Regions from separate parts of the Vibrio sp. QJM3NY_15 genome, predicted to be linked through region 2. Evidence: predicted binding sites of a transcription regulator. Region 2 holds the regulator's gene; the other holds the start of a gene.
The links. The regulator PurR, encoded in region 2, represses purine synthesis genes. The targets are predictions, from matches to a motif close to TNANGNAAACGTTTNCNTNA.
Positions count from the first base shown of each region.

Region 1: a site for PurR is predicted at 2,656-2,675, ahead of AC3CKG_RS12865 (NCS2 family permease). Genes of this name have one in related genera too.

Region 1 is NZ_CM173517.1:2,885,760-2,891,295, reverse strand. Features, by position in the region: gene AC3CKG_RS12875 (aminoacyl-histidine dipeptidase) at 158-1,630, opposite strand; gene vcdP (small protein VcdP) at 2,087-2,173, shown strand; gene AC3CKG_RS12865 (NCS2 family permease) at 2,696-3,985, shown strand; gene gpt (xanthine phosphoribosyltransferase) at 4,070-4,534, shown strand; gene frsA (esterase FrsA) at 4,624-5,536, shown strand, end outside.
Region 2 is NZ_CM173517.1:2,408,950-2,414,485, forward strand. Features, by position in the region: gene elyC (envelope biogenesis factor ElyC) at 1-335, shown strand, start outside; gene torR (two-component system response regulator TorR) at 504-1,217, opposite strand; gene torD (molecular chaperone TorD) at 1,506-2,153, shown strand; gene purR (HTH-type transcriptional repressor PurR) at 2,471-3,475, shown strand; cyclic di-GMP riboswitch class I at 3,646-3,731, shown strand; gene AC3CKG_RS10740 (TfoX/Sxy family DNA transformation protein) at 3,859-4,449, shown strand; gene AC3CKG_RS10745 (DUF3316 domain-containing protein) at 4,554-4,913, opposite strand; gene AC3CKG_RS10750 (TVP38/TMEM64 family protein) at 5,293-5,536, shown strand, end outside.

The sequences.
Region 1 (5,536 bases), 480 kb from region 2:
TATTACTTCTTTAGTCACAAATAGTCATTACAAAGATTAGATACAAAAACAGGTACTCATTGAGTACCTGTTTTATTTTGTCTCGGATAAACGATGTTTACTGAAAAGTACTATTTATTGAAAAGCACGATTCATTGAACAAACACAGCTTATCGAATTATGCTTTTTCTGGGATAGCTTCAAGTAGCGCAACCATTTGGTTCCAGAATAGCTCAACCGTGTCGATCTTCACTTTCTCATCTGGAGAGTGAGGGAACTTGATGGTTGGGCCGAAAGAAACCATATCCATGTTCGGGTAAGGTTCTTTGAATAGACCACATTCAAGACCAGCATGGATAACCATGATGTTTGGCTTGTGACCGTAGATACCTTCGTACATGTCGCGGAAGATATGCATGATTTCTGAATCTGCGTCTGGTTTCCAACCTGGATAAGCACCAGAGAACGCGATGTTAGCGCCTGCTAGTTCAGCAACAGAGTGAAGCATGCTTTCTACTTGGCTACGACCTGAATCGATAAGAGAACGGATCAGGCAAAGCACTGTGATTGAGTTCTCTTCTGTTGTGATAACACCTACGTTTAGAGACGTTTCAACAACACCTTCAATCTCGTCACTCATACGAATCACGCCGTTTGGACATGCGTTAAGTGCCGCGATAAAGCGAGCTTGGTCTGCTGACGCAAGTGCGCCCATTTCTACAGAAGCTTCTTCATTGAAAGTCACGATGCTGTCTTCTACTTTACCTAGCTCTGTTGAAAGCAGCTCTGTGTAGTAGTTGTATAGCGAAGCCAGTTTCTCTTGGTTTGCTGCTGGAACCGCAACCGTTACGAAGCCTTCACGAGGAATAGCGTTACGAAGGCTACCACCTTTGAATTCTACGATGCGAAGGTCTAGCTCTTTTGCGTGACCCGCTAGGAAGCGAGCAAGCAGTTTGTTCGCGTTTGCACGACCAGTATGGATATCACAACCAGAGTGACCGCCTTTTAGGCCTTTTAGCGTTAGCTTACGTGTTACGAAATCTGCTGGGATTGCGTTACGTGCAATTTCAAATGTCATTGCGCCGTCGATACCGCCAGCACAACCCATGTACACTTCGCCTTCTTGCTCTGAATCGGTATTAAGAAGGATATCACCTTCTAACCAACCTGCCTCAAGACCGAACGCACCAGTCATGCCTGCTTCTTCATCTACTGTTAGTAGAACTTCGATAGGGCCATGTTTGATTTCGTTTGATGCCAGTACAGCAAGGCAAGAAGCCATACCCATACCGTTATCAGCACCCAGTGTTGTGCCTTTTGCTGTAACCCACTCACCATCAATATATGGCTGGATAGGATCTTTAGCGAAGTCGTGAACCGTGTCTTCGTTCTTTTGTGGAACCATATCGATGTGCGCTTGTAGTACAACACCTTTTTTGTTTTCCATGCCTGGCGTTGCAGGTTTAGTAATGAATACGTTACCCGTTGGGTCGCGACGTACATTTAAACCTTGCTCTGTTGCCCAAGCAATAATGTATTGAGCTAGCTCTTCCTCATGCTTAGATGGATGTGGGATTGAGCAAATCTTATCGAAGAACTGCCAAATAGGGGCAGGGGATAATTTACTGATCTCAGAATGGAATTCAGACACGGATGACTCCTTTTTTATTTGGTAACCATATATTTAGGATTTCTATAGGTAAAACCTTAGAATAAAAATCTAAAATATGGGTCTGTTTTGATGGCAACAGCATACCACTTGAGCGTTTTGACGAGTAGCGGTTCTAAACTTCAAATAGCTCAAATTTTGAAAGCGATCTTGTCCATCTGATCATTATTAAGCGCTTTGATGCTTATAAAAAGTGTAAGCAAACGTTTGTTTAAGTCTGTTTTGTAATTTAATTACAAAATAAAGTTTCTTAAATAACCATAATTAGTCAAAAGTGTGACGTATGGCAAAAAATACTTGTAATCTTCTTTCTTTCGGGTATATTAATAACCAACTTCTGAAGTGAAGAGTAAATGCTCAAAGGATGAGTCCGTTTTATCGCCTCCAAGGAACCGAGAAATCAAATTCGTTTTTTATTGATTTATTAAGGTGATAGTTATGAAAGGTTTACCATCTGCAATGTTCTGGCTTAACAGCTCTGTTTACACTAGCAACTTTGCATACCCTACAAGCTTTGGTTACTAATACCACAAGCATGTAACTCGAACAGTTTTGTTCACCCCTATATATTGGAATTCTTTTACAACCCTTTTGGTTGACAGATTCTACCGCCACTCAGTATTGAGTGGCGTTTTTTTTGCCTGCTACTTTTTCCCTACCGCGTCAATTCACCACTTTTTCTACCATTCTCAGCGGTTGTTTTTTAAACGCTAAAATATCAATTTGCGCCTTATTACTGATCCTGTTGAAAAATACACATCTCTTGTGGGTTTAAATTGAGAATTTGATGGCTACATTCTCAATGAAAATAACTGATGGTTTAAAAAATAGCCAAGTAATCTCATCGTATTTATCTTGCTTAATTTATTGTTTTTAATGACTATTTTTCATTCCAGTCTTCGTTTTTAATCGCTTTGTTTCATACGGCATTCTGATAAATATCGATTAGAGCCTTAATTCTATCTGGAATTTGTTATTTGATAACTTTATAATCCACAGCCAATCGATTACGCAACCGTTTACTTTTTACCCTTATAGGATTCGATAATGTTCGAAAAGCTATTCAAACTCAGTGAAAATGGCACCAATGTGCGCACTGAAATCATCGCAGGTCTAACAACCTTCCTAACAATGGCTTACATCATTTTTGTAAACCCAATGATTCTAGCTGATGCTGGTATGGACCATGGCGCTGTATTTGTAGCAACCTGTTTAGCGGCCGCTATTGGCTGTTTCATCATGGGTTTTGTTGCTAACTACCCAATCGCGCAAGCTCCAGGCATGGGTCTGAACGCATTCTTTACCTACGCTGTTGTAATGGGTATGGGTTATACGTGGCAAGTTGCTTTGGCAGCGGTTTTCGTATCAGGCGTAATCTTCATCTTCTTAAGTATCTTTAAGATCCGTGAATGGATTATCAACTCGATCCCTATGTCTCTGCGTGTTGGTATCTCTGCGGGTATCGGCCTTTTCCTTGCGTTTATCGCGCTTAGCAATGCAGGCATCGTTGTTTCTAACCCAGCGACTAAGGTTTCACTTGGCGATATCACTGCGATTGCGCCAATGTTAGGTGCGCTTGGTTTCTTCCTGACTATTGCTCTTGTTCATCGCGGTGTGAAAGGTGCGGTAATGATTGCGATTCTAGCAATCACGGCTATCGGCATTGCAATTGGTGACGTTCAGTACGGCGGCATCATGTCGACACCACCAAGCCTAGCTCCGACATTCATGCAGCTTGATTTCTCTGCTGTATTTGAAATTGGTATGATTTCAGTCGTATTCGCATTCTTGTTCGTCGATTTGTTCGATACAGCGGGTACTCTGGTTGGTGTTGCAACGAAAGCAAACCTAATCAAAGAAGACGGTAAACTGCCTCGTCTAAACAAGGCACTGCTTGCTGACTCAACAGCAACGTCTATCGGTGCACTGCTAGGTACATCAAATACGACATCTTACGTTGAGAGTGTTGCGGGTGTTGCTGAAGGCGGTCGTACAGGTCTAACCGCGGTTGTAGTTGGCATCTTATTCCTACTGGCTCTTTTCTTCTCGCCACTTGCAGGTATGATTCCGGCTTACGCAACATCAGGTGCACTTTTCTATGTAGCAATTCTGATGATGTCTGGCCTAGTTGGCATTGATTGGCGTGATCTTACGGAAGCTGCACCAGTCGTGGTAACATGTCTGCTTATGCCGCTGACGTACTCTATCGCTGAGGGTATCTCACTAGGTTTCATCGCTTACGCTGCAATTAAGCTGCTAAGTGGTAAAGGTCGCGACGTTTCACCTGCTGTGTGGGTAATGTCGGTTATCTTTATTCTTAAATACATTTTCGCTTAATCGTCTAGATTTCTGCTTAATCGCTGAAGAGGCTATGTAAGGCATAGCCTCTAATAACATGACAAAATTATTAGGTTTTATACTATGAGCAACAAATTCGTTATCACTTGGGACAACATGCAGACTTACTGCCGTCAACTAGCTGAAAAGCAAATGCCAGCAGAACAGTGGAAAGGTATCTGGGCAGTAAGCCGTGGTGGTTTGGTTCCTGGTGCAATCTTGGCTCGTGAACTAGGTATTCGTCACGTAGATACGATTTGTATTTCTAGCTACGACCACGATCACCAACGTGATATGACAGTCGTTAAAGCTCCTGAAGGTGACGGCGAAGGTTTCCTAATCGTTGAAGACCTTGTTGATAGTGGTGACACTGCACGCAAGCTTCGCGAAATGTACCCTAAAGCGAAATTGATCGCTGTATGTGCAAAACCATCTGGCGCAGATTTGTTAGACGAATACATCGTTGATATCGCTCAAGACACATGGATTGAGCAACCTTGGGATACTAGCCTAAGCTTCGTTGAGCCGGTAAATCGCAAGTCAAAATAAGTGTAAACTTAGTTTTTTGAGAAATGACCCTTTATAGGGTCATTTTTTTTTATATGATTAGTAACAACCATTTCTTATTAAGTGTCCCAATGTCTGAATCAGAAGAAACGAGCTCGAACCTTTCGGAAACCTTGTTTGTAAAGCACAAGCAGGCTAAAGAGACCTCAATGCTCACGCGTTATATGCCAAGTTCAGAAGAACTGTTGGATAAAAAGCGTGAAGAGCAGAACTCATCTTGGTATCGAAACCTAAGACGTCTTCAGTGGGTATGGCAAGGCGTAAACCCGATAGAGCAAGAAGCGGTATTAGCACGCATTGCCTCATCCGATAATTCTCGTACCACCGATGAGTGGTTAGATACCGTGATGGGCTACCGCAGTGGTAACTGGGCATACGAATGGACCAAGCTCGGTATGCAGCATCAGAATCGTTCTAATGAGAAGAACGGTGAAGAGATGGCTGAAGAGCTGTTTTCAGCATCGTTGTGTTTCAGTATTGCGGGTTACCCACACCTAAAGAATGACAACCTTGCTGCTCAGGCGCAGGTATTAGCGAACGCGGCGTATTCTGAAGCGATCAAACACACCAAATTGATCGTCAAACAAATCGAAGTGCCGTATCAAAACAAAAAGATTAAGGCGAACTTACATCTAACCAAAACAGACAAACCACAACCTGTCGTGATCGTGAGTGCGGGTTTAGATAGCTTGCAAACTGACATGTGGCGTTTGTTTAGAGATTACCTAGCACCGAAAAACATTGCGATGCTAACGATTGATATGCCGTCGATAGGGCACAGTTCGCACTGGCCACTAACCGAAGACTCTTCTTGCCTGCATCAAGCCGTGTTGAATGAACTGCCTAATATCCCATGGGTGGACCATCATAAAGTCGGTCTGTTTGGTTTCCGATTCGGTGGTAACGCGATGGTGAGGTTATCCTTCCTTGAGCAGCACAAACTCAAAGCCTGTATCTCTCTTGGCGCTCCGATCCACGATATCT
Region 2 (5,536 bases):
TCGTGAAAAACAAAAGAATGGTGCTCGTGACTTCAGCAAGCCACATGACTCGCGCACTGAATGAATTCAATGCCGCTGGTATGAAACCATTACCCGCTCCAACCAACTACCTTGCACAAGAAGGGATTGTTGAACCTTGGAATAAGTACATGCCAAAAGCACTCTATCTTGAACAAACAGAGCGTTACTGGCACGAAACGATGGGATTGGTTTGGCAGAGCCTACGTGATTGGCTAGACACAAGCAGCGACCCAGTTGAAGAACCGATTGTTCTTCCTGCTGCTTCTAGCTTAGTCGATGAAAACAGCGCAGCTTCTGCAGCGCAACCTCAATAAACTAAGCTAATCAGTAACTCTGCGAATGAGTAAAACTGAGTAACCTAGTAAGTTTCAGCTGTTCAATTCGTTAACGGTAAAAACCAAGTAATAAAAAGCCGAGGCATCAATGATACCTCGGCTTTTTTACGTTCAAATTTTGTTGCTGACTAGAACTCCCGAAGAGAATCAGTCACCAGCAAACATGTAACCTTCACCGTGAACCGTCACAAAGATTTGTGGGTTCTTAGGGTCAAACTCCATCTTCGCACGCATGCGACGGATTAACACGTCGATGGTTCGATCGTTTGGAGCATCCACTCGGTGGCTGATCATGTTCAAAATACGTTCACGACTTAACACTTGGTTAGGGTAAGACGAAAGCGCAACGAGCAGCTCATATTCTGCTTTAGTCAGCTTAACTGGCTCACCGTTTTTACTTAAAGCACGACGAGGGATATCAAACGTCCACTCACCAAAACGAACCACAGATTCGTCTTCAGCTTCAACTGCCGTACCAACCGCGGTTTTGCGAGCCGCAGCAATACGCCAAAGTAAGTTTTTAACTCGAACTAATAACTCGCGAAGTTCGAAGGGTTTAGTAACATAATCGTCTGCGCCCATTTCTAGGCCTACAATTTTGTCGATGCTATCCGTGCGTCCAGTAACTAAAATAATCCCAATGTCCGATTGACTGCGTAATTCGCGAGTTAGCATCAATCCATCTTCGCCTGGTAAGTTGATGTCTAGCATAATGAGATCAACGTTGTTTTCTTCCAACACGTTTCTCATCTGAGCGCCGCTTTCCGCTTCGCTCACTGTGTAACCTTCGTTCTGGAAATATCCAACCAGCTTACTTCGGGTTACCACATCATCTTCTACGACTAATACGTGATAGCTCATCTACACCACTTTTCTTATTTAATAGTTTCAGTAACCATTCTATTCATAACTAGTAACAATTCTAGTGGTACAGCAGATAAAAGCGAGAAACATGAATATTTTTTGATACAAGACAATCTAAAACCTTGCTATTTATCGTCCATCGCAATTCAATATAGGCATTACGACTAACGAGTCACTTTGCGTTTAGCAAATAACCTTGTTATTGAGCCTTGGTGTGCTTATACCCAAATGACTTCGCGATGCTTGGGTATATAAACATCACAAGACTAAATCAGGATCTATGAAATGAAAGATACGAAAGCATTCAACGAACAAAGAGCTGAAATCTATTGGTGGCTATCAAGCTTGTTCGCTAAAGAGCTCACACAAGAAGAACTCGACCACTACCACTCTGTTGAGATCCGTTCTTTCCTGACTGGTTTAGGCGAAAACGAAACACTCAAGCCTGCGATTGATAAACTGGTAGACGCATTGAACCGTCTACAAACACGTGAAGATGCCCAACTAGAGCTGTCTGCTGACTTTTGCGATCTATTTTTAAAGACAGATAAACATGGTGCTCTACCTTACGCTTCAATGTATATCGGCGAAACGGGTCTATTAAACGACAAGCCAGCTAAAGACATGGAAGAGATCATGGCTAAGCACAACTTGGTAGTTAACCAAGATCTGAAAGAGCCAGCAGACCACATTGCTATCGAACTTGATTTCCTTGGCAATCTCATCATCCGTTCAAATGACACTGAGCTTGAAGAAGAATTAGAAAAATCGTTCACTGTTCAACAGCAATTTATTGAACATCAAGTCCTTACTTGGGTACCAAAGTTCAACGTTAAATGTTGTGAGATCGATTCATTCGGTTTCTATGCATCTGTGGCAACTCTTCTCGTGGCCTTCTGTAATCTGGACACTCAGTATTTAGCGGGTGAATAAGATTCGCTGATGATTAAGTAAACAAATTCAATAGAATGTGACAATTCACCCAGATTTCTGGGTGAATTTTATTGCGAGTAATTTCTAGTCAGTCTAAAATTGTGACCGCAAACGATAAAATATGAAACATTCACGAAATGCTATGCTTATTTAAGTTCAGAGCATTTCGGTGTTAAGACAAGCCGCTCAATAGCGGTTTTTTGTTTTTTAGCACTTTAGTACCCCAAAGAGCCCTACAAATTTAAGCTCTTAGTTAGGTAGCTTAACGGCTACTTTATTCCGTACTTTGGGAAAGTAGCTTCTAATAGGATAAAACCATGGCCACTATAAAAGATGTCGCTCGCTTAGCAGGCGTATCAACTACCACCGTTTCTCACGTAATCAACAAAACACGTTTTGTTGCAGAAGCGACTCAAGAGAAAGTAAATAAAGCCGTAGACGAGTTAAACTACGCACCAAGTGCTGTAGCGCGTAGCTTGAAATGCAATTCAACACGCACTATCGGCATGCTAGTGACTCAATCAACAAACCTCTTCTTCTCTGAAGTAATCGATGGTGTTGAAAGCTACTGCTACCGTCAAGGTTACACTTTGATTCTGTGTAACACGGGTGGTATCTATGAGAAGCAACGTGACTACATTCGAATGCTTGCAGAAAAACGTGTAGATGGCATCTTGGTTATGTGTTCTGACTTAACAGAAGAACTTCGTGGCATGTTAGATCGCCATGCTGATATCCCAAAAGTTGTCATGGATTGGGGCCCAGAAACCTCTCAGGCTGATAAGATCATCGACAACTCTGAAGAAGGCGGCTATCTAGCAACCAAGTACTTGCTAGAACGTGGTCACACAAAGATTGCTTGTTTAAGTGGCCACTTAGACAAAGCAGCATGTGTAGAACGCATCGCGGGTTACAAACGCGCACTCAATGAAGCGAAGGTGGCAACCGACGAAAAGCTCATCATTGAAGGTAACTTTGAGTGTGATACCGCTGTACTTGCGGCTGATAAAATTGCTCAGATGGAAGATCGCCCTACCGCAGTGTTCTGTTTTAACGACACAATGGCACTTGGCCTAATGAGTCGCCTGCAGCAGCAAGGTATTCGTATTCCTGAAGATATTTCGGTTATCGGTTACGACAACATTGAACTTGCGGAATACTTCTCTCCACCATTGACGACGGTTCACCAACCTAAGCGTCGTGTTGGTAAAAATGCATTCGAAATTTTGTTGGAACGCATTAAAGATAAAGATCATGAAAAACGTGTCTTCGAAATGCACCCAGAAATTGTTGAGCGAAGCACGGTTAAAACGTTAAATTAATTGATAAATCGAGTTTAATTTCATTAAGCGCACCTTTGAGTGCGCTTTTTTTATAAGCAGATAAAATAAACCCAGTTGCATAACACCAAGATCATTAATTGAAGCAATATCACATTTTGAAATATCAGGTGTGAGCCTCATTCAACAAAAACTTTATTCTATTCAGTCAGTCACGCACAGGGCAAACCACTCGAAAGAGTGAGACGCAAAGCTTCCGGCCTAAACCACTCGTTGGTATGGTAGCGGGGTTACCGATGGCAAAATGCGGTAATTACTAACAATTTAGTAATTTACGGCTTATTGACAATTTAATTGCAACATTTTGCTAATCTCTCGGACCTGCTTATTTGGTGGCGTAGTTCAAATACACCGAGATAGATAACATGGATAAACCGATACTAAAGGACTCAATGAAATTATTTGAGCCCCTAGGAAAAATAAAGTCACGCTCAATGTTTGGTGGATTCGGGCTTTTTGCTGATGACACGATGTTTGCTCTGGTTGTTAACGACCAGTTGCACATAAGAGCGGACAAAGACACAACAAAGCAATTCGAGCAACAAGGGTTTCGACCATACGTCTACAAAAAACGTGGTTTCCCTGTCGTCACAAAGTATTTCGCATTGCCGGAAGGCTTGTGGCAAGACCAAGAAAAAATCTTGCAGCTTGCTACGACGTCTTTGGGGTTTGCTAAAGAAGAGAAAGCTGAGCAATCTTCTGCTAAGCCAACTCGATTAAAGGACCTCCCTAACCTTCGACTCGCTACCGAGCGTATGTTAAAAAAGGCCGGGATCGATTCTGTAGAATGTTTATATGAATCTGGCTCTGTAAACGCATTTAACGCCATCAAGGAATCACATGCTTCCTCTGTCAGCATTGAGCTGCTTTGGGCGCTAGAAGGTGCGATCAATGGTACTCATTGGTCTGTTATACCGCAGCAACGTCGTGAAGAGCTTATCAGTCGCGTCAATTAATATTGTCAGTTCAAACTATCTACATAACTAAGCCGCATTCTTGCGGCTTTTTTTATACAAAAAAAGTAGCTCTCCTTTAAGCTAGAGAGCTAGCACTGGACTGGCTAAAAAGATGGACGGTAATAATATTTGTAATCAACTTTTACCATGGGTACAAAATTGATGGTTCCTGAAGAATCCATAATCTCTTTGACTTTAATAGAACCATTCTTGATTTCAAAAGATCTCACGTCTACCTTTTCAGAAGCTTGAGGAAGAATGCGACTAAGCTCAAAAGATTCTTTAGTATTCAAATCTTGCCATATTTTCTTTCCGTCTTCATAGGCTTGGTTTTCAGTAGATACTGTTTCACCTTTGAATATTTTTGACTCAGCGGCAACCCGGTGGTAAACACCAGCACCTGTTGCTTGAAAAGAGATAAGACCTGCAGTCGCAATAACAGTAATCAATGATAAAAATTTCATAGCTAACTCCTTAGTTTTATGCCTGAATCATTATCGGAACAACCTTTACGTCTCGATTGTTACGTATATAGAACGTACCAAGACCAAATGTATTTCAAATTCCTGTCACTTTTTATAGCCTTAAAATTTATTAAATAGAATTTGTTCAAGCAAAACAACCTCCTACCTTAGAAAGAAAAACACATCAGATCTAACATGTGTTTAACGTCGAACCTATCTGTCATCGGCCCATTCAAGGTGAAGTAGTCAGATGTATTTATAAAAATGGTCAGCAATCAAAAGCAAACTGACAGTTTTTTTATATCTGTTGAAAGTTAATCTATGCTTTGCCTGTCTATCTATACTAATTGTATGCATTGAAAAATTAGAGGAAGTATCAATGAGTAATAAAATGATATTGGGTATCGTATTGGTCGTAACCATCATCCTGTTAGGCGTCAATTTCGGCCAATACCTAACACTTGAGAATGCGAAAGCTCAACAAGCTGTTTTGAATGACTACATCGAGAGCAATTTTATTGCTGCTGCTGCGATTTACTTCGTCGCCTATGTCATGATTACGGCTTTCTCAATTCCAGGCGCTGCGGTTGTTACGCTGTTAGGCGCTGCCTTGTTTGGTTTCT